DNA from 4 places in the Dermacoccus sp. 147Ba genome. Region 2 is predicted to be linked to each of the others. Evidence: riboswitches for the same ligand, from Rfam matches in the RefSeq annotation. Region 2 holds a riboswitch; each other region holds the start of a gene.

What was found. A riboswitch is a leader RNA that binds a small molecule or an ion and turns the genes downstream of it on or off. The one in region 2 is predicted to bind S-adenosylmethionine.
Region 1: linked by a shared signal. The riboswitch ahead of EVU97_RS01805 (homoserine O-acetyltransferase) and the one ahead of EVU97_RS04060 (bifunctional o-acetylhomoserine/o-acetylserine sulfhydrylase) in region 2 are both predicted to bind S-adenosylmethionine.
Region 3: linked by a shared signal. The riboswitch ahead of EVU97_RS14640 (MetQ/NlpA family ABC transporter substrate-binding protein) and the one ahead of EVU97_RS04060 (bifunctional o-acetylhomoserine/o-acetylserine sulfhydrylase) in region 2 are both predicted to bind S-adenosylmethionine.
Region 4: linked by a shared signal. The riboswitch ahead of EVU97_RS01580 (aminotransferase class V-fold PLP-dependent enzyme) and the one ahead of EVU97_RS04060 (bifunctional o-acetylhomoserine/o-acetylserine sulfhydrylase) in region 2 are both predicted to bind S-adenosylmethionine.

What each region holds. Positions count from the first base shown of each region.
Region 1 covers NZ_SEHL01000001.1:397,381-402,526, forward strand. The annotation lists gene EVU97_RS01790 (EcsC family protein) at 1-692, shown strand, start outside; gene EVU97_RS01795 (YkvA family protein) at 795-1,178, shown strand; gene EVU97_RS01800 (DUF4192 family protein) at 1,250-2,236, shown strand; SAM riboswitch class IV at 2,350-2,459, shown strand; gene EVU97_RS01805 (homoserine O-acetyltransferase) at 2,496-3,674, shown strand; gene EVU97_RS01810 (universal stress protein) at 3,740-4,096, shown strand; gene EVU97_RS01815 (RNA polymerase sigma factor) at 4,355-5,146, shown strand, end outside.
Region 2 covers NZ_SEHL01000002.1:372,007-377,152, reverse strand. The annotation lists gene thrS (threonine--tRNA ligase) at 1-1,552, shown strand, start outside; gene EVU97_RS04060 (bifunctional o-acetylhomoserine/o-acetylserine sulfhydrylase) at 1,623-2,948, opposite strand; SAM riboswitch class IV at 3,014-3,129, opposite strand; gene EVU97_RS04055 (GNAT family N-acetyltransferase) at 3,243-3,722, shown strand; gene EVU97_RS04050 (hypothetical protein) at 3,719-4,105, shown strand; gene EVU97_RS04045 (HIT domain-containing protein) at 4,138-4,707, shown strand; gene pgsA (phosphatidylinositol phosphate synthase) at 4,818-5,146, shown strand, end outside.
Region 3 covers NZ_SEHL01000018.1:5,347-10,492, forward strand. The annotation lists gene EVU97_RS14625 (alpha/beta fold hydrolase) at 1-101, shown strand, start outside; gene EVU97_RS14630 (methionine ABC transporter permease) at 135-812, opposite strand; gene EVU97_RS14635 (methionine ABC transporter ATP-binding protein) at 809-1,870, opposite strand; gene EVU97_RS14640 (MetQ/NlpA family ABC transporter substrate-binding protein) at 1,867-2,832, opposite strand; SAM riboswitch class IV at 3,053-3,164, opposite strand; gene msrA (peptide-methionine (S)-S-oxide reductase MsrA) at 3,392-4,045, opposite strand; gene EVU97_RS14650 (acyl-CoA thioesterase) at 4,137-4,589, opposite strand; gene EVU97_RS14655 (GNAT family N-acetyltransferase) at 4,691-5,146, shown strand, end outside.
Region 4 covers NZ_SEHL01000001.1:334,116-339,261, reverse strand. The annotation lists gene EVU97_RS01585 (DNA translocase FtsK) at 1-1,719, opposite strand, end outside; SAM riboswitch class IV at 2,109-2,221, shown strand; gene EVU97_RS01580 (aminotransferase class V-fold PLP-dependent enzyme) at 2,267-3,655, shown strand; gene EVU97_RS01575 (ribonuclease J) at 4,062-5,146, opposite strand, start outside.

The sequences.
Region 1 (5,146 bases), on a different contig from region 2:
TGTTCGGATTCGGTAAAGACAAAGACGACAAGCAAATTGAGCCGGCTCAGGGCTCGAACGGCACCTTCGATCGCGCCGCCAACTCCCTGGCCCAGCACCTCATCTCCACCGGCATCGACGGCGTCGCCACCTTCGACTCCGCGGCGAAGGTGGCCGACGAGGCGTTGAAGAAGAACGGTTCACGCGAAGCCGCGGTCGACGCCATCGTGCGTTCACACACGAAGCTCGCGGGTGCGAACGGGTTCGTCACCAACCTCGGTGGCTTCATCACGATGCCCGTGGCCCTGCCCGCCAACATCGTCGGCTTCTACACCGTTGCCACGCGCATGGTGGCCTCCATCGCGCACCTGTACGGCCACAACCTGCGCGACGAGTCGGTCCGTTCGGCCATCCTGCTCGACCTCATTGGCGCCGATGCCACGCAGGTTCTCAAGGGCATGGGTGCGTTCAGCGGCGGTGTCGCGACGAATGTTGCGACCCGTCGTCTGCCCCCGGCGGCGCTCGCGGTCGTCAACAAGTCCGTCGCGTTCCGCCTGGGCACGCAGGTCGGGCGCAAGTTCCTCTCGCGCATCCCGCGCGTCATCCCGGTTGCGGGTGGCTTCATCGGTGCGGGGCTCGACGTCATGCTCCTGCGCAAGATCGCCGACGCGGCGCGCAAGGACTTCATCGCGGCCGTGCCGCCCACGGCCTGACGCTCCGCCGATCGTGACGACGCCCGCGCCCGCGGAATGCACCGCGTGGCGTCGGCGTTGTCGCTTTGTTCACCTGAACGCTCGTCAACCGGAGGCACTTCGATGGCACGTCCCACCTCGCTCGGTCGCCGCGTCACCCGACTCGCCGGCCTGAAATCCCTCGCTGCTGCAGTGACGGCGGCGTCCGCCGCCGGAGGTCCCTCGCTCACGACCCGCCTCAGCGCACTTCCGCGCCTGGCTCGCGCTGTGCGCTCCGGTTCGTACCGGGGCGTGAGCACCGCGCAGCTCGCGCTGCTCACGGCTGCTGCGGCCTACGTCGCCTCGCCGGTCGATCTGCTGCCCGAGGCGCTCCTGGGAGTCGTGGGTCTTGCGGACGACGCCGCCGTCCTCACGTGGCTGGCGAGCTCGCTCGTGCACGTCACCGACGACTTCCTCGACTGGGAGAAGCGCACAGGTGTGACGCTGGCGGGGGAGCGCGTGCGCTGAGGACGCCCTTGTCCACAGGCGCCAGCGCCTCGCACTGGTCGTGAGAAGTGTGGTCATGGCTTCGTGAAGCCATGACCACACTTCATCTCTCGGGCATGGGCCCGCTGCTCGCCCTCATGCCGTACGAGTTCGGCTTCGCTCCGACGGCGTCCCTCGTCGTCACGTTCATGGACGGCGGGCGAGTTTCGGGGGCTGCCCGCTTCGACGAAGCCGTCGTCACCCCGGAGCACGTTCACCACGTGCGCGATCGCGTCGTCGAGGCGTCGAATCGTCTCGGCACGAGTGGCGTCGTCGTCACGGCCTACCAGTGCAGTCCCGGCGTCGATCTCGACCTGGTCACGCGGGCTCTCGCACCGGCCGTCGAGGTGGAGCACGCCCTCGTCGTGGCCCCTGACGTCTGGTGGGCAACGACGTGCACCAAAGGCTGTTGTGACGGTGCACTGGCCCCAGTGCCGACTGCCGCCGATGTGCCCTCCCTCGCATCGGCCCTCGAGGGACGCCTCGAACCGGCGTCATCGCGTGACGAAGCCGTGGCCGCCCTCCACGCGGTTTCGCCACTGGCCCAACGGGCCGTCGCCGACCTGCTCGTCGGGCTACCGGGCGAGACCGGCCGGGTGCGCGCGGCCTGGCGTGAGGTGGCCTCAGGCTCCGGGCACCCCCACAGCACTCGCGAGCGTGAGGCTCTGGCACTCGTCGTCGACGCCATGCCCGATCCACTCCTGCGCGACGAGATGGTGTGGAGCGTCGTGCCCGAACTGGCCGCGGGAGCCCGTACCACGCGGCAGTGCTGGTCCGAGCCGGTGAGTTCGCAGCGCCTGTTGGAGATCCTCGTCGCCGTGCCCGAGCCGGCGCGAGCCCATTGGCTGTGTCTCGTGGCACTCGCGCGCTGGCGGGAAGGGGAGCGGCCCAGCGCTGTGCTCGCCGCCGCCGAGGCCCAGGAACGGGGCGCGCGCCTACCTCTCGTCGACCTCGTCGTGAGGATGACCTCCTCCGGCATGGCGTACGAGGACTTCCTGCGGCCGGCGAGGCCGAATCGTGCGGCGCGGCGCCGTCGCTGACGTCGTGGCGACGAGGCGAGAGAGTGCGGGCAGCCACCGGGCCGGCGCTTCACATCGTGGACATCAGCAGGGGCCTTCCTGGCGCATTCGCTGCACTCGCCCTAGTCTCAAAGCGTCAAGAGTCTCAGTCACACAAGCCCCGGCTGACTGAGCGGCAACCCTCCACCGCGGTGGGGTGCCCCGGGTGACGACAGGGCCGTGAACGCTGCGGCAAGCGCGGACTCGCCAGTCGCTTCGGCGAGTCCTTCGAGGAGGACACATGGCGAGCTCTCATTCAGCGCACGTCGCACCGGCCGCTACGCGTCCTGTGCAGGCGCCGAGTGGGTTCAACGCGCAGGCACGAGCCGTCGCTCTGGGAGACGTCGTTCTCGAAAGTGGCCGCACGCTGCCGGATGTCGTCATGACCTACGAGTGCTGGGGCGAGTTGAACGACGACGCGTCGAACGTCGTCCTCGTCGAGCACGCGCTCACGGGTGATTCGCACGTCGTCGGCGATACTGGCGACGGGCAGCCCACCCCGGGTTGGTGGCCAGGAATCATCGGCCCCGGCGCAGCACTGGACACCGACGAGTACTTCGTCGTCGCCATCAACGTTCTCGGTGGATGCCGTGGCAGTACCGGCCCCATCTCGCTCGCTCCGGACGGCGAGCCCTGGGGCGGACGTTTCCCGCAGGTGACCGTCCGAGACCAGGTCCGCGCCGAGGCGGCGTGCCTCGAAGCGCTCGGTGTGCGACGTCTGCACGCCGTCATCGGAGGCTCCTTCGGGGGGATGCGCACGGCCGAGTGGGTCGCGGGGTTCCCGGACCGCGTCGAGCGGGCATTGGTCGTGGCGAGCAGTGGCTGCGCGACCGCGGACCAGATTGCCTGGGGTCACACCCAGGTCGTCGCCATCACGTCCGACCCGGAATTCCGCGACGGCGACTACCTGCGTCACGGCACGTTTCCCACGAACGGCCTCGCCTTGGCCCGCCAGATCGCTCACGCCTCGTATCGCAGCGCAAGCGAGTTCGAGGCACGGTTCGGCGCCGAGCCCCAGCCAGGTGAGGACCCGCTCGAGGGCGGTCGCTTCAGCGTCGAGGGCTACCTCGACCACCACGGGGCCAAACTCGCGCGACGCTTCGACCCGCTGGCCTACGTGCGCCTGACGCAGGCCATGGCGACCCACGACATCGGGCGAGGACGCGGCGGGCTCGACGCGGTGCTGGAGGCGTACGAAGGAGAACTCCTCGTGGCCGCAGTCGACTCCGATCGACTCTTTCCCGTGAGCGCATCGACGCGGATGGTGCGCGCCTACGGTCGCGGACGACTGCGCATGATCCACTCGCCCTACGGCCACGACGGATTCCTCATCGAGGCCGACCAGATCGCGTCGCTCGTGCATGAACTCGTCCAGCGACCGTTGCGCGGAACACCGCGGCTCGTGCGCGGCGTCGCATGAGTGGCCCACCGCAGGGGCCTCGGGTAGCGTGACGGCAGATTCCGAATTTCGCGAGTGAGGTCGCCATGTCCGTCATCGTCAGTTTCGCGCCCGGCCCCGAGGGCGAAGCCGCCCTCGCCGAGGCAGCTCGCCAGTCGAAGGATCTGGGTCGCCCGCTCATCGTGGTGTGCACGGTGCCCTCGGACGAGGCTCGCACCGCGGCCCGCAAGGCGGCCGAGGAGTACACCGGCGCACAGGTCGTCGATGTGCAGGACGGCGCCGACGCCGTGGAATCCATCCTCGAGGAGATTTCCCGAGTGCAGCCCGCCCTGCTCGTCATCGGGCTGCGCAGGCGCACCCCTGTCGGCAAGTTGATCCTGGGCACGAGTGCTCAGCGCTTGTTGCTCGACGCCCCGTGCCCCGTGCTCGCCGTCAAGCCCTGAGGCTCCCGAACGGCCTTCAGTTGCTGAGATGGCGGCCGATCCGGGGCAGGGAATGAACGTCAATCGAAGCTCGTTGAACCCCGTGATTCTGCGGTTTCGTCCGTCGAGTTTTATAATGGGTGAAGAAGCGGTCACCACCCGGAGCGCCAAGCGCGGGGTTTCGTGATCGCACTCCTCGTTCCGGTGTCGCTTCGATCGTCGCTGCCCTGCGGCCGACGACGGCGACGCATTACTTTCGGAAGGTAGTTGGTGACGACAGTGTCGAAGACCACGCAGCCCCCCGCACTTCCCGCGGATGTCGACCACCCGGCTCTGGCAGCTCTGTTCGAATCGGGTCGTGAGACGGGCTCGGTGGACAGCGTCGCATTGAAGGACGCGATCGAAGAGGCACAGGTGTCGTCCGCCAAGCAGAAGTCCGTGTTGAAGGCGCTGGCCGCCGAGAACATCGAGGTCGTCCTCGACCAGGCCCACGCCGAGCAGGCCGTGGCCACCACAGCCGGACGTCGTAAGACGGCCGCGAAGAAGACGACGGCCAAGAAGGCCACCGCGAAGTCCGCTGCGGCCAAGACCACTGCGGCCAAGAAGACCACCGCCAAGAAGGCGACGGCGAAGACCGCGACCGCGAAGGTTGCGGCTGTCGAGGAGTCGAGCGAGGCGGACGAGACCGCCAACGAGGCTCCCGCCAAGAAGACGACGGCCAAGAAGGCTGCCGCGAAGAAGACCACGGCTAAGAAGGCTGCCGCCAAGACGGCCACGGCCAAGACCGCGACGGCTAAGACCGCAACGGCGAAGAAGGCTGCTGCAAAGAAGGCGACTAAGGCCGCCGACGAGCCCGAGGTCGACGAGGTCGAGCCGGTCGACATCGCGGCCGAAACCGGTGACGATGTCGAGACGCCCGAGCAGGCCTCCGACAGCAAGGCCGGCGACACCTCCGAGCCGGAGGACGAGAAGGGCGGCTTCGTCCTGCGTCAGGGCGACGAGGACGACGCTCCTGCTCAGCAGGTCGTCACGGCAGGCGCCACGGCAGACCCGGTCAAGGACTACCTCAAG
Region 2 (5,146 bases):
CGGCCTCAAGGGCAACGCGGCCGATGCCGCCGAGGGCGCCGAGGCCGAGGTCGGCGGCGGTGAACTGACGATCTACGACAACGTCCGTCGTGACGGCAGCGTCGCCTGGGGCGACCTGTGCCGCGGCCCGCATGTGCCGTCGACGAAGGTGCTCGGCAACGCCTTCAAGCTGATGCGTTCGGCTGCGGCCTACTGGCGCGGCAGCGAGAAGAACCCGCAGCTGCAGCGCGTCTACGGCACCGCGTGGCCCACGAAGGACGAGCTCAAGGCCTACCTCGAGCGCCTCGCCGAGGCCGAGAAGCGTGACCACCGCAAGCTCGGCGCGGAGATGGACCTGTTCAGCTTCCCCGAAAACATCGGCCCCGGCCTGCCCGTGTTCCACCCGAAGGGCGGCATCATCAAGCGGGAGATGGAGGACTACGTCCGCCGTCGCCACATCGAAGAGGGCTTCAGCTACGTCGGCACGCCGCACGTGTCGAAGGAAGACCTCTTCTACACCTCGGGTCACCTGCCCTACTACGCCGACGGCATGTTCCCGCCGCTGGACCTCGACGGGCAGAAGTACCGCCTCAAGGCGATGAACTGCCCGATGCACAACGAGATCTTCCGTTCGCGCGGACGCTCCTACCGTGAGCTGCCGCTGCGCTTCTTCGAGTTCGGCACGGTCTACCGCGACGAGAAGTCCGGCGTTCTCTCGGGCCTCACGCGCGTGCGCATGATCACCCAGGACGACTCCCACTCCTACGTGACGCCGGAGCAGGCGCCGGGCGAGATCAAGCACCTGCTCGACTTCATCCTCGGGCTGCTGCGTGACTTCGGGCTGAACGACTTCTACCTCGAGCTGTCGACGCGTGACGAGGCCGGCGACAAGAAGGACAAGTTCATCGGCACCGACGAGCAGTGGGAGGTCGCGACGCAGGTGCTCGCCGACGTCGCGAACGCCTCGGGCCTCGAGCTCGTGCCCGACCCGGGCGGCGCAGCCTTCTACGGCCCGAAGATCTCCGTGCAGGCACGTGACGCCATCGGCCGTACGTGGCAGATGTCGACGATCCAGTACGACTTCAACATGCCCGAGCGCTTCGGCCTCGAGTTCCAGGCTCAGGACGGCACGCGTCAGCAGCCGGTCATGATCCACTCGGCGAAGTTCGGTTCGATCGAGCGCTTCCTTGGTGTGCTCGTCGAGCATTACGCGGGGCAGTTCCCGGCGTGGCTCGCACCGGTTCAGGTGCTCGGGGTTCCGGTCGCGGAGGAGTACTACGACTACCTCGGCGAGGTGGGCGAGAAGCTGCGTCGGGCCGGCGTACGCGTCGAGATCGACACGAGCGACGACCGCTTCCCGAAGAAGATCCGCAACGCCTCGAAGTCGAAAGCGCCGTTCATCCTCATCGCCGGCGAGGAGGACCGCGACAACGGAGCCGTGAGCTTCCGTTACCGCGACGGCTCGCAGAAGAACGGCGTGCCGGTCGACGAGGCCGTGGCCGAGATCGCCGCGTACATCGCCTCGCGCAACAACACGTCGCCCACGGCGGCCGAGGCACCTGCCGAGGCCTGATCCACATACGACGAAGCCGCCGCCCCGATTTGGGGTGGCGGCTTCGTCGTAGTCTCCGCGGTGCGGGCGATCAGGCGGAGGCAGCCTTCGCGGCTGCGAAGCCCTTGTCGAGGTCGGCGATGATGTCGTTCGCGTTCTCGATGCCGACCGACAGGCGCACGAGGCCGGGCGTGACGCCGGCGCCGCGGCGGTCGTCGTCACTGCCCTGGCTGTGCGTCGTCGTCGCCGGGTGGATGGCGAGCGAGCGGACGTCACCGATGTTGGCCACGTGCGAGTGCAGCTCGAGGGCGTCGACGAACGCCTTGCCCGCGTCGATGCCGCCGGCGATCTCGAAGGAGAACACTGCACCGGAACCGGTGGGCAGGTAGCGGTCGGCCAGCTCCTTGTACGGGCTGTCGTCCTTCGAGGCGTAGAAGACCTTTTCGACCTGCGCGTGCTCGCTCAGGTAAGCGACGACCTTCTCCGCGTTCTCCACGTGACGCTCGACGCGCAGCGACAGCGTCTCGAGGCCCTGCGCGATGAGGAAGGCGTTGAACGGCGACACGGCGGAGCCGAGGTCGCGCAGCAGTTCGACGCGCGCCTTGAGAATGAATGCGAGGTTCGCGCCGAGCGCCGAACCGACGCCGAGATCGCGGGCGAAAACGAGGCCGTGGTAGCTCTCGCTCGGCTCGTTGAACTGCGGGAACTTCTCCGGCTCCTTGGCGTAGTCGAACGTTCCGGCGTCCACGAGCACGCCGGCGATCGACGTGCCGTGGCCGCCGAGGTACTTCGTCGCCGAGTGGATGACGACGTCCGCGCCGTGCTCGATCGGGCGCAGCAGGTACGGCGTCGCGACGGTGTTGTCGACGAACAGCGGCAGGCCGGCGTCGTGGGCGACAGCGGCAACACCCGCGACGTCGAGGACCTTCTGGTCGGGGTTGCTCAGCGTCTCACCGAAGAGGAGCTTGGTGTTCGGTCGGATGGCGTTCTTCCACGCGTCGAGGTCACCGATGTCCTCGACGAAGGTGGTCTCCACACCGAGACGCTTGAGCGTGTACTTGAGCAGGTTGTACGTACCGCCGTAGAGAGCGGGCGACGCGACGACGTGGTCGCCTGCCTGCGCGACGTTGAGGATGGCGAACGTCGTCGCGGCCTGGCCGGAGGCCAGCAGCAGGGCGCCGACGCCACCCTCGAGCGCCGCGATGCGCTCCTCGACGGCCTGCGACGTCGGGTTGCCGATGCGGGTGTAGATGGGGCCGAGGTCGGACAGGCCGAAGCGGTTGGCCGCCGTCTCGGCGGAGTCGAAGACGAACGAGGTCGTCTGGTAGATCGGCAGCGCGCGCGATCCGGTGTCCCCGTCCGGCACCTGGCCGGCGTGGATCTGCTTGGTCTCGAAAGCCCAGTCCTGAGCGCTCATGACAACTCCTCGAAAGGTCGCTACCCGTGCGCGAACCTCGCACGCGGGGTGCGCCGGAAGCTCTGCTTCCGCGCTTGCCCGGGCGTATCCGACGCCGGGCCAGGTCGTCACCCGGAGCACCCCGCCGCGGTGGGAGGGTTGCCGGCCAGCAAACCGGGGTTTGACGCTGGCGCTCGTGACCTGGTCCGAGGATATCCCGGGCGGTATCGAGGGGCGGGACTCGTGTCTCACATCGTGGTTTGCCGTGCGGCGCGGGGCGTTTGCCGAAGGGTCAAGCCGTGGTTGACTGGCGCCATGACGATCACCATCGCCCGGGCCAGGCGTGACGACGCCTTCGCCTGTGCAGCGCTTCGGTTGCGCTCGGACCTCGAGGAGGGGCACCTGAATCGGGCCGGTTTCGTGACCGAGTACGCGGACGACTTCCTCTCGGCCTTCGACGAGGTACCCACGTGGATCGCCACCCGTTCCGACGGCACCGTCGTCGGCATCGTGCAGTGCGCCCTCGTCCACCGGATGCCGACGCTCGCGCGCGGCGCCAAGCCGTGGTTGTACGTCGCGTTCGTCTTCGTCGTGCCCGACGAGCGTGGCGCGGGACTCGGCGAACGCATGCTCCGCACCGTCGACGCCTGGGCGGACGCGCGCGGCGTCGAGCGGATGCTGCTCAACACGCGTCCGAAGGCGCGCCCGTTGTACGAGCGTCTCGGACTCGGTGCCCCGGAGGAGCGACACATGCACCGCGACGCACCGTTCGCGGCCACGAAGGAGCAGCGATGAGCGACATCATCTGGGCCCTCGACCAGCGCGAGCGCTGCATCGCCTGCCCGTCGAAGCCGGCGGCGAACGCCGTCGTGCTCTACCTCGGTGAGGACGGCTCGCTGCCGCGCGAGAGCGTCGGATCGCTGGCCGAACGTGGCGTCATGGCCGCGGGCGTCGTGTGGGCGGGTGTGACAGCGGAACTCACCGACGACGACTGGCTCGACCTCGAGGACGCCGCAAGCGGCCTCGGCGGACTCGCGAGCGCCGTCGCCGTCGTGGGTGAAGGCGATGCCGCAGCCGTCGCACAGAAAGTGGCAGAGCGCGTGGGCGGCCTGGCCCACGCGGGCGCTGCGAGCGACGAGCGGCTCGTGGAGAAACTCGCCGAGATCGCTCCGGTCTGACCCGGCGCGCGGGTTTCCCTAGGATGGGGCGCATGGTCACGCAGAACGAGGACTTCACTCCCGAGCACGCCGAGTCCGAGCACGACTTCGCGGGGGAGCCCGACGGGTTCGGCCGACTGTGGACGCCTCACCGCATGGCCTACATCGAGGCCGACCGCCCCTCGAGGGACGCCGGCGACGGCTGTCCGTTCTGCGCGGCGCCGGGCAAGGACGACGCCGAGGGCCTCATCGTGCACCGCGGTGAGCACTGCTTCGTCGTGATGAACCTCTTCCCGTACAACCCGGGCCACCTGCTCGTGTGCCCCTACCGTCACGTGCCGCACTACATCGACCTCACGGACGCGGAGACCGAGGAGTTCACGAAGCTGACGAAGCAGGGCATTCGCGCGCTCAAGGCGGCGTCGAACCCGGCCGGATTCAACCTCGGCATGAACCAGGGCGATGTCGCGGGCGCCGGCGTGGCTGCGCACCTGCATCAGCACATCGTGCCCCGCTGGGGTGGCGACATGAACTTCATGCCGATCGTCGGCCAGACGAAGGCTCTCCCGGTGCTTCTCGAGGACAGCCGTCAGCGCATCGCGGCGTCCTGGCCAACCGACTGACGGCCTCGACCTCGCGGGGCGTGCGGCTCGTGAACGCGGGGTGAGATGTGACTCGTCCGGCGCGGCGCGCACCTCGGCTCGACGTATCGAACCGCTACAGTTGAGTCACCATGCTGAACAAGTACGCGCGCGCCTTCTTCTCCGCGATCTTCCGCCCCCTGGCGCAGCTGCTCCTGCGCCTCGGCATCAGCCCTGACGTCGTCACGATCGTCGGCACGCTCGGTGTCTCGTTCGGCGCGCTGTGGTTCTACCCGCGCGGCGAGTTCCTCGTCGGCACGCTGTTCATCACGGCCTTCGTCTTCTCCGACATGCTCGACGGCAACATGGCCCGCCTGTCGGGTCGCTCGTCGGTGTGGGGCGCCTACCTCGACTCCACGCTCGACCGCGTCGGTGACGCCGCCATCTTCGGTGGCCTCGTGCTCTACTTCGCCGGCCAGGG
Region 3 (5,146 bases), on a different contig from region 2:
GGCGCGGCCACGGTCACGGCAAGGGCCACGGCAAGAAGCGTCACGGCATGCCGCAGGATCTGCGCGCCCAGTTGCAGCAGGCCGCTTCGTCGACCCGCTGACGGACTGACCCTTTGGACGCCCGAGCGCGTCGATCAGTGACGCAGAGCCTTGCGGGCCAGTGCGTTACCGATGAACTGCGCGATCTGCACGAACACGATGATGATGACGACGGCTGCCCACGTCACGGCCCACTGGTAGCGCTGGTAGCCGTACGCCAGCGCGAAGTTGCCGAGACCGCCGCCGCCCATCGCGCCGACGACCGCGGTCATGTCGATGACGGCGACGAGCGCGAAGGTGTACCCGAGGATGAGCGGCGCGAGCGCCTCGGGGATGAGAACGGTGCGGATGATCCGCCACGGGCTCGCGCCCATCGCCTGAGCCGCCTCGATGACGCCCGGGTCGACACTCACGAGGTTCTGTTCGACGATGCGACTGATGCCGAACGTTGCGGCGAGCGTCAGCGGGAAGATCATCGACGCGGTACCGATCGTCGAGCCGGTGACCTTCAGCGTCAGCGGACCGAGCGCGGCCGCGAAGATGATGAACGGGATCGGCCGGATGATGTTGACGAGCACGTTGAGGATCGTGTGAACCGTCGGGTTGGCCATGATGCCGCCGCGGCGCGTCGTGTTGAGCAGCACGCCGAGCACGAGCCCGAACAGACCGCCGAGGACGATGGTGGCGCTGACCATGAGGAGGGTCTGCCCGACCGACTCCCACAGCACGGGGCGCAGTGCGCTCCAGTCCGTGTCCGCAGTGATGACCTTCATGCCGTGGCCTCCTCGAGTTCGTGGACGGTGGCGACCTGGGCGAGGTCGGTCAGCACCTGCGTGACGGTGACGTCGTCACCGCGCAGGGCCAGGGTCAACGTCGTGAGGTTCGCTTCCTTGAGGGGCGTGAGGCCACCGTGGACGATCTCCGGTTCGACACCGCGGGCGCCGGTGGAGGCGAGAACCCTTCCGAATCCAGCGGAGTCGTGGACGGTTGCCGTGACGAGGCGTCCGCTCACCCTCTCGCGCAGCCGCGCGATCTCGCGGGCGTCGGGCACGTTGCGCAGCGTCGCGTCGACGAGCCGCCGCGTGGCTGACGATGTCGGTGCGCCGAGCACCTGCTCGGTCGGCCCGGATTCGACGAGGCGGCCGTGTTCGAGGACCACGACGTCGTCGGCCAGTTCACGCACGACGTCCATCTCGTGCGTGATGACGACGATCGTCACGCCGAGCTCATCGTTGACGCGGCGCAGGAGGGCGAGGACGTCCTTCGTCGTGTCGGGGTCGAGGGCGGAGGTCGACTCGTCGGCGAGCAGGATCTCCGGGTTCGTGGCCAGGGCGCGGGCGATGCCGACGCGCTGCTTCTGGCCGCCGGACAGCTCGTCAGGATAGGCCCAGGCCTTCTCCGTCAGACCGACGAAGTGGAGCAGTTCGGTGACTCGCGCCTCCTGCTTGTCCTTGTCCCAACCGGCGACCTCGAGCGGATAGGCGACGTTGGCGTACACCGTGCGCGAGCGGATGAGATTGAACTGCTGGAACACCATGCCGATGCGGGCCCGCAGAGCTCGGATCTGCTTTGCTCCCAGACCCGCCAGATCGACGCCGTCGACCTCGACGGAGCCGGTCGTCGGGGTCTCGAGCGCGTTGATGAGCCGCACGAGGGTGCTCTTGCCTGCACCGGAGAACCCGATGACGGCGAGGACGCGGCCGGTAGCGACGTCGAGGTCGATCTCCTGCAGCGCGGTGACGTTCTTCTTGCCGCGCACGAAGGTCTTGCTCACGCCGCGCAGCCGGACCGCCGGCGCGTTCTCGGGTCGGGCCGGGGGAGTGGGGGTCACTTCTTGGCCTTGATCTGCGACTCGATGCGGGTGAGGATGCCGCGCACGTCCGCGACGGAACGCTTCACCTCGTACTGGGTTCCCTTGGTGCGCTTGGAGATGAGGTCCTGCACCGACTTCTCGTGGTACGCCTGGACGAACTTCGCGTACGTCGGGTTGTCGGCGTCCTTCTTGCGGGCCACGATGACGTTGATGTACGGCTCCGAGGACTTCGCCTTGGGGTCGTCCTTGAACAGCGCCTTGCTCGGGTCGAGGTTCGCGTCGGCGGCGAAGTTGTTGTTGACCACGGCGCCCTCGACGGAGGGCAGGGCGGCTGCGGTCTGGGCAGCGTCGACGGGCGTGACGCCGACCTTCGACTTCGCGGCGTCGATCTCGGCGGGCGTCGACAGGGAGTTGCCCCCGCCCTTGAGCGTGAGCAGACCGGCGCTCTGCAGGAGCAGGAGGGCGCGTGCCTGGTTCGTCGCGTCGTTCGGGATGGCGACCTTGCCGCCGTCGGCGAACTCGTTCACCGTGGTGTGCTTCTTCGAGTACAGCGACAGCGGCACGATGTAGGTGGAGCCGACCGGCGTCAGGGTGTCGTTCTTCGCGGCGTTGTAGTCGGCGAGGAACTGCAGGTGCTGGAACTGGTTGACGTCGACCTGGCCCTGGGAGAGCGCCGGGTTGGCCTGCGTGTAGTCGGTGAAGTTGACCGGCTGGATGTCGAGGCCGTACTTCTTCTTGCCGACCTTGACCAGTTCGGTCCAGTACGGGTCGGACGCTTCGGTGGTACCGACGGTGATCTTCGTCAGCTTCTCGTCGTCGCTACCCGTGAAGGCCTTGATGCCGAAGCCTGCGGCGAGCGCGACGACGAGGACGCCTGCGCCGATGGCCGCGTACTTGGGGCCGTTGCTCTTCGGCTTTTCGGGCAGGGCCTGGACGGCCGGGCTGGCTCCGGGGGTGGTGGAGTTGGTGTTCTCGGACATGGTGATGCCTTCCTCGAAGGGGCGTGCGAGGCGCCGGTGGGGTGGGCGGCGACGACCGCCCGACGATGGGTGCGGTCAGTGCTTGGGGCGCGCGAACGCGGCGTCGTGCGTGTGCGGTCGCGCGGTGGGGGCCTGGGTGGGGCGATGCGTGTGCTGCATGTGATCTCCCGGGATCGGGCGCACCGGTACGAAGCCCTCGAAAGGGATGTGTTCCGGGTGCGGAACGTGCTTGCCGCGCGGTTGACGCGGCCGTGTCATCACCTGGAGCACCCCGCCACGTTCGTGAGGGTTGCCGTCCGACCAGCCAGGGCTTTGCATCGGATCTCTTGACAGGCATTACATTAGAGGCGCCGCGAGAAGCCCGTCAAATCAAGTGATCTGGGCCACTCTGTGTCACCGCTGGGCCGAGTTTCCTGCGGTTGGGTAGTCGCCGCCTCGACCCAACGGCAGGAAAGTCTGCCCAGTGGAGAGATGCGCTGACGCCGTGCTCTCCCCGTGGGCTGGAGTCACTAGGGGCGGAGCGTGGACTCCACGGGGTCGAGGTACCCCGAGCTCGCGCTTATTTGCTCGGCGGAAGAACGTCGGTCTGCGCGGGGAGGTCGGCCACGCCGACCGGGCACGTCACGCCCTTGTAGCCGTGATTGCAGTACCCGCCTGGATTTTTCGCGAGGTACTGCTGGTGGTAGCCCTCGGCCGGCCAGAACTTTCCGGCTTCGTCGGCGGGCTTCATCTCCGTCGTGATGGCGCCGCGGCCCGCGTCGGTCAGCGCATCCTGGAACGCTTCCGCGGTGCGACGCGTAGCGGTCTCCTGCTGGGGCGTCGTCCAGTAGACCGCAGAGCGGTACTGCGTGCCGATGTCATTGCCCTGACGGTTGGCCGTCGTCGGGTCATGGTTCTCCCAGAACGCCTTGAGCAGCTGGGCCGGGGAGACCTTCTCCGGGTCGTACGCGATCTGGACGGCCTCGGTGTGGCCCGTCGTGCCCGTGCAGACGTCCTCGTACGAGGGGTTCTCACGGTCGCCACCCATGTAGCCGACGGCCGTCGAGACGACCCCCGGGATCTGCCAGAAGATGCGCTCCGCACCCCAGAAACATCCCATCGCGACGTACAGCGTCTCGGTCTTGTCCGGCCACCCGCCGAGCAGTGGCGTGCCGAGAACGTCGTGCACGGCAGCGACGTCGACCGGGGCGGAATCCTGACGGGTGAACCACATGGGGCGTTCCTTTCACTGGAGTCGCTGTGTTCAACGCAGGCGTGTCCGAGAGGATTCCGAACTCGCGGAGCAACCGCGTGAACGGCGCGCGTCAGTCGACGAGCGGCGGCACTTCGAGTGGGATGGGGCGCAGTAGCCTCGCGCGGATCTCGACCATCGTCTGCGCGTCCGTGTCGAGCGCGACGTCCTCGGAAAGCGTTGGCACCCAAGGCGGCACGGCCCGCTTGTCGCCGTCGTTGTCAAGGCCGACAAGCACCATCGTGCACTCGGTCGTGAGGTTCAGTTCGCCCGTGCGCGGGTTGCCCGAGCGCACTCGCGCCGACACGTGCATGCTCGACGTGCCCGTGTGGATGAACCGCGCCTGCACCTCGACGAGGTCGCGGACGTGCAACGGCTGGTGGAAGCGCACATTGCCGACGTAGGCCGTCACGCAGTAGTGCCCGCTCCACGCCGCGGCACAGGCGTACGCGGACTCGTCGATCCACTCGAGCATCCGGCCGGCACCGACGCGCCCGCGCACGTTGGCATCCATCGGTGCGGCCATGAAACGCAGGGTGATGTGGCGTCGGGTTCCGGGCCTGCCGTCGATCGTAGGGCCGGTACCGCCGGAAATTCACTTGTCGGGTGCGCGGTTGCTGGCGTTCCATGACTGGCATGAACACGGTGCGCATCGAACGGATCACCCCTGAACACCCGCAGTTCGAGGAGTGGGCGACCGTCTTCGTCACGGCCGGGGGCCGCCAGTGGGGGCGCGACACGACTGCCTACCCGCCGAACGAACTCGCACAGATGTGGGAGTCCCTGGCCCACGCGAAGGTCTGGCTCGCCGCGATCGACGACGACGGCGACGTCGTCGGGTCCGCAGCCATCGGGATGCCGACGCAGGACAACCCACATCTCGCCGGGTTCGACGTCGCCTGCCTCGACGAGCGGGCTACGGCGCTCAAGCAACGTCTCGTCGACGAGGTCGAACGTGTCTGCCGAGAGGCCGGGCGCACCACGCTCATGATCGAAACGCAGACGCCGGTCGGTGCCGCCAACGACGAGGCCGCCTTCTTCGAAGCAGCGGGCTATGCGGAAGCGCAGACGTGCGTGCGTAAC
Region 4 (5,146 bases), on a different contig from region 2:
CGGGATGCCCTCGTACGCCGTCAGCTCGACGCGCTTGGGGTCGACGAGCACCATGCGCACCTCTTCGGGCGTGGCCCGCATGAGGAGTGAGGTGATCATCGAGTTGACGAAGCTCGACTTACCGGCACCGGTGGCACCGGCGACGAGCATGTGCGGCATCTTCGCGAGGTTGGCCACGACGTAGCCACCCTCGACGTCCTTACCGACACCCATGACCATCGGGTGGTGATTGTTGCGGGCCGCCTGGCTGCGCAGCACGTCACCGAGGCTGACAAGTTCCTTGTCGGCGTTCGGGATCTCGATACCGATGGCCTTCTTGCCCGGGATGGGCGACAGGATGCGCACGTCGGCGCTGGCCACGGCGTAGGCGATGTTCTTGCTCAGACCCGTGACGCGGTCGACCTTGACGCCGGGGCCGAGCTCGACCTCGTAACGCGTGACCGTCGGGCCGCGGGTGAAACCGGAGACGACGGCGTCGATGCCGAACTGGTCGAGCACCTCGGTGAGCGCGTCGACGACGCGGTCGTTCGCGGCCGAACGCTCCTTGGGCGGCGTGCCCTCCTCGAGGAGGGTCGACTCGGGCAGCGTGTACGTGATGTCGCCGGCGAGGGCGAGCTGCTCGACGCGCTGTGGGAGCTGCTCCGTCGGCTGAGCCTCGACCTGACGTTGAGGCACCTCGGCGGCCGGGCGCTGCGCCGTCTCCTGGCGGGCTGCGGCGGCCTTGGGCGATTCGCCCGGACGCTGCTTGGAGCCACCGGCCGTCTCGACGGCGGCGGTGTCGGCCTCGTCCGTGGTGGCCGGGCGTGACGTGGTCGCACGCGAGCCGCGGGCCCGAGCCAGAGCTGCCGCGCCGGCCGACGTGGCGCGCTCGCCCTCGTCGGCGGAGCCGTCCGCCGGGTCGCCGCCTTCGATCGTGTCGATGTCGTAGATCTGCTGCTCGCCGCGCTGACGACCGAGGGGCTTGCGCGAGCCACGCCCGCGACCGCGCGGACCGCGGCCGACGACCTCTGCTGCCTGCTCGTACGGCTCGTCGCCGTGGTGCACGTCGGCGGCGCGGCGGGGTGCTCCGCCGCGCGCACGGTTGCCGATGTCGGCGCCGTGCAGGTCGTCGGCGACGGCGTCGCGCTGGGCGTAGTCGCGCTCCTCGGTCGGAGCGTGACCACCGAAGATCGTGGCCTCAACCTCACGCAGACGCTGAGGGATGCGGTTGACCGGCGTGCGCGTCAGCACGAGGAAACCGAAGAACGACACGAGGCCGAGGATGACGCCGGCGCCCCAGAGCGTCAGGCCTGCGGCCAGCGGGCCACCGGAGATGACGCCGAGCACTCCGCCGGCGTCACGCACGGCGTCGACGTCACCCGCGGCCGGGCGTCCGCCGACGAGGTGAGCGATACCGGTGGAGCCGAGGGCGAGGATGCCGAGACCGATCGACATGCGGTGGGTGGGCTGGTGGCCGCGCGGGTGGCGGAACATGTGTAGACCCATGCCGATGAACACGACAGGCAGGACGTAGGCGATGACGCCGAACGTTCCCGCGGCGACGGCGTGGACGATGTCACCGAACATGCCGGGCAGGTTCCACCACTCGCGCGCCGCGACAACGATGCCGAGGGCGAGGAGGAAGAAGCCGATGCCGTCGCGACGGTGCTCCGGCTCGAGTTCGGCAGCGCTGGCGCCGACACGACGCACGGTGCCGCCGGCGACGTGGGAAACCCCCATCCAGGCGCCACGAGCAGCACGGCTGGAGGCCGACGGGCCCTGCTGAGCCGAGCTCGAACCGCGCCCCTTGCCGGGCGCGCTCTTGGAGGGCGCCTGCTTGCGGGGCGCGTTCTTCGCCGGGGTGGTGCGGGCGCGCGAGGAGGTGGTGCTCCGACTGTTCGGGGCACTCTTCTTCGCTACGAGAACGCTGTCGTTCGGGGGTGTTTTCCGTGTCGCCACCCGGCCAGATTACGGGAGAAGGGGCGCAGTTCTTCGGCCCCACGCCGGGGACCGCACGACGATCTGTCGGCCCCGAGGGGCGGCGTGAACAGCGAGTCGCATCTCACCATCCGGGCGACCTCGGGCACATTCGTGGACGGTACGAGGAGTCGCATGTCAAGGTGTTGCTCGGTCACGAGTTCCAGCGCACAGCCCCGGCTTGCTGGACGGCAACCCTCCACCGCGGTGGGGTGCTCCGGGTGACGACCTGGCTGCGTGCGACCGCACGCAGCAAGCGCGGGTTCGCGACGCTTCTCGTCGGGCGGACCCCTGACGAAGGAGTCTCCTCATGAGTTCTGTCCTTTCGACGCTCGCTGCGACCCGTCAGCCGAAGTCGTTGCCCGCTTCCCTTTCTGCTGTTCGGACGAGCGCCCGCGCCACCCCTGCAACCGTCTCTGACGGTGTCGGTGTGCCGACCTTGCACCACACGGTCGTCGAGTTCGCGAACCTCGATCACGGTGCCACCGCTCCTGCCCTCGTGGGCGTTGCCGAGGCTGCGGAGCGCATCCTGCGCACCTACGGCTCGGTTCATCGCGGGGCGGGGTACGCCTCGCGTCTGACGACCGGCTGGTTCGAGGAGGCGCGTTCGGAGGTGGCGCACTTCGTCGGTCTCGGCGAGGACAGCCACGTCGTCTTCACACGCAACACCACGGATGCGCTGGCTCTGCTCGCCCACGTCCTGCCCGACAACGCTCAGGTCTTCGTCTTCGAATCCGTGCACCACGCGGCGCTCCTCCCCTGGCCCGCCGAGCGCACGACGCGACTGTCGGTGCCGTCCTCCCCCGAGGCTGCGATCGCCACCGTCGACGCCGCGCTCTCCCGCTTCCGCGCGACATCGGATGCTCCCGCGCTCGTCGTCATCACGGGTGCGTGCAACGTGACCGGGGAGATCTGGCCGATCGGTGAACTGGCCGCCGTCGCGCGCTCCCACGGGGCACGGTCGGTCGTCGATGCGGCGCAGCTGGCTCCGCACCGCGTCATCGACGTCGCCGCGTGGGGCGTCGACTACGTCGCGTTCTCGGGTCACAAGATGTATGCCCCGTACGGCGCCGGCGTTCTCGCGGGTCGCGCCGACTGGCTGGATGCGGCCGATCCGTACCTCCCGGCCGGCGGTGCGAGCAAGCGGGTGACAACGGACGACGTCGAGTGGTCCGAAGGCCCGGCACGGCACGAGGGCGGCACGCCGAACGCCGTCGGCGCGATCGCTCTCGCGGCGGCCGCGGCGAAGCTGCGCGCTCACAGTCACGCGATCGAGAACCACGAGCACCGTGTTCACGGCATCATCCGGGACGGGTTGAGCGCGCTGCCGGGTGTGAAGATTCTTCACGTGCTCGGCTCCGACGACGAGCCTGTCGACGGTGTCGGCGTCACGACGTTCACGGTCGACGGGTACGACCCGACGCTCGTGGCTCAGGTGCTCGCGGACGAGCACGGCATTGCGGTGCGCGACGGCCGCTTCTGTGCGCATCTGCTGTGTGACGAGCGGCTCGGCAAGGGCGCGACGGCGGTGCGCGCCTCCATCGGCCTCGCGACGACGGTGGAGCATGCGCACCGTCTCGTCGCGGCGGTGCGTGCGCTCGTGGAGCGCGGCCCGGCGTTCGACTACGTGCACACGCCGGGCATCGGCTGGGCACCGGTGGGTGACGAGCGGGATCTGAGCGAGCCCCGCCCCTGGTGACGGACGGCTCGGGCCGCCGGTTCTGGGGACCGGCGGCCCGAGTCATTCGCAATGGCCTTGCCCGGAGGATGCCCGGAAGGAGTGCCGAGAAGGGCACCAACACGCCCGGTTGCCCGGGCCCGCGTCCGACCGTCAAGTGACTACCCAGACGCCACCATGGCTTGGCGGGCGGAAATCGCGCCGACCACGGGCTGGTGACAGCCATACGAAAGCCGCCCACCCCGAGAAGTGGACGGCCGCGTGCCGCACCGAGACAGGCCCGCCAGGGCCTGGCCGGACGACGCGCCGAACAATGCAGCGGTGTGGTTTCACGCGCAGGGAAGGCCGAGCTTGCGAGGCCCATCCCTGCGCGTGAAACCACACCGCGACCGATTGTTCTGAACGCTCCGCCGGCGCGAAGCGCCGGCTACGCGTTCAGAACAATCGGAATGATCATCGGCCGACGGCGCAGCTTGCCACCGACGAACCCGCCGACGGTGCGGCGGATGACCTGCTGGAGCTGGTGGGTGTCGGTGATGCCCTTGCCGCGGGCGTCGGCGAGGGCCTGCTCGATCTTGGGGCGGATGCGTTCGAAGACCTCGTCGCCTTCGGCGAATCCGCGGGTGCGGATGTCGGGGCCGGCGACGATCTCTCCGGTGGAGGCGTTGCGGACGACGGTGATGGTGATGAAGCCTTCGTCGCGCAGGACGCGGCGGTCCTTGAGCATGTCTTCGTCGGTGGTGCCGACAAGGGAGCCGTCGACGTAGACGTAACCGACGGGCACGGCGCCGGTGATGGCGGCCTTGCCGTCGACGAGGTCGACGACGACGCCATTCTCGGCGAGGAGCACCTGCTCGGCGGGCACTCCGGTGGCTGCGGCGAGCTTGCCGTTGGCCACGAGGTGGCGCCATTCGCCGTGGATCGGCATGACGTTCTTCGGCTTGACGATGTTGTAGCAGTAGAGCAACTCGCCGGCGGAGGCGTGACCGGAGACGTGCACCATGGCGTTGCCCTTGTGCACGACGTTGGCGCCGAGGCGCATGAGGCCGTTGATGAGGCCGTAGACGGCGTTCTCGTTGCCGGGGATGAGCGAGCTGGCCATGAGGATGGTGTCGCCGGGGCCGACGTCGATGCGGTGGTCGCGGTTGGCCATGCGGGCGAGGGCGGCCATGGGCTCACCCTGGGAGCCGGTGCAGATGAGAACGACCTTGTCGTCCTCGAGCTGGTCGAGCTTCTTGACGTCGACGAGCACGTTGTCGGGCACCTTGAGGTAGCCGAGGTCGGCGGCGATCGTCATGTTGCGCACCATGGAGCGGCCGACCATGGCGACCTTGCGGCCGTACAGTTCGGCGGCGTCGAGCACCTGCTGGACGCGGTGCACGTGCGAGGAGAAGCAGGCCACGATGATGCGGCGCTCGGCGCGCTCGAAGACGCGCTCGATGGCGGGCGTGATGTCCTTCTCCGGCGTGGTGAAGCCGGGCACCTCGGCGTTCGTCGAGTCCGTGAGGAACA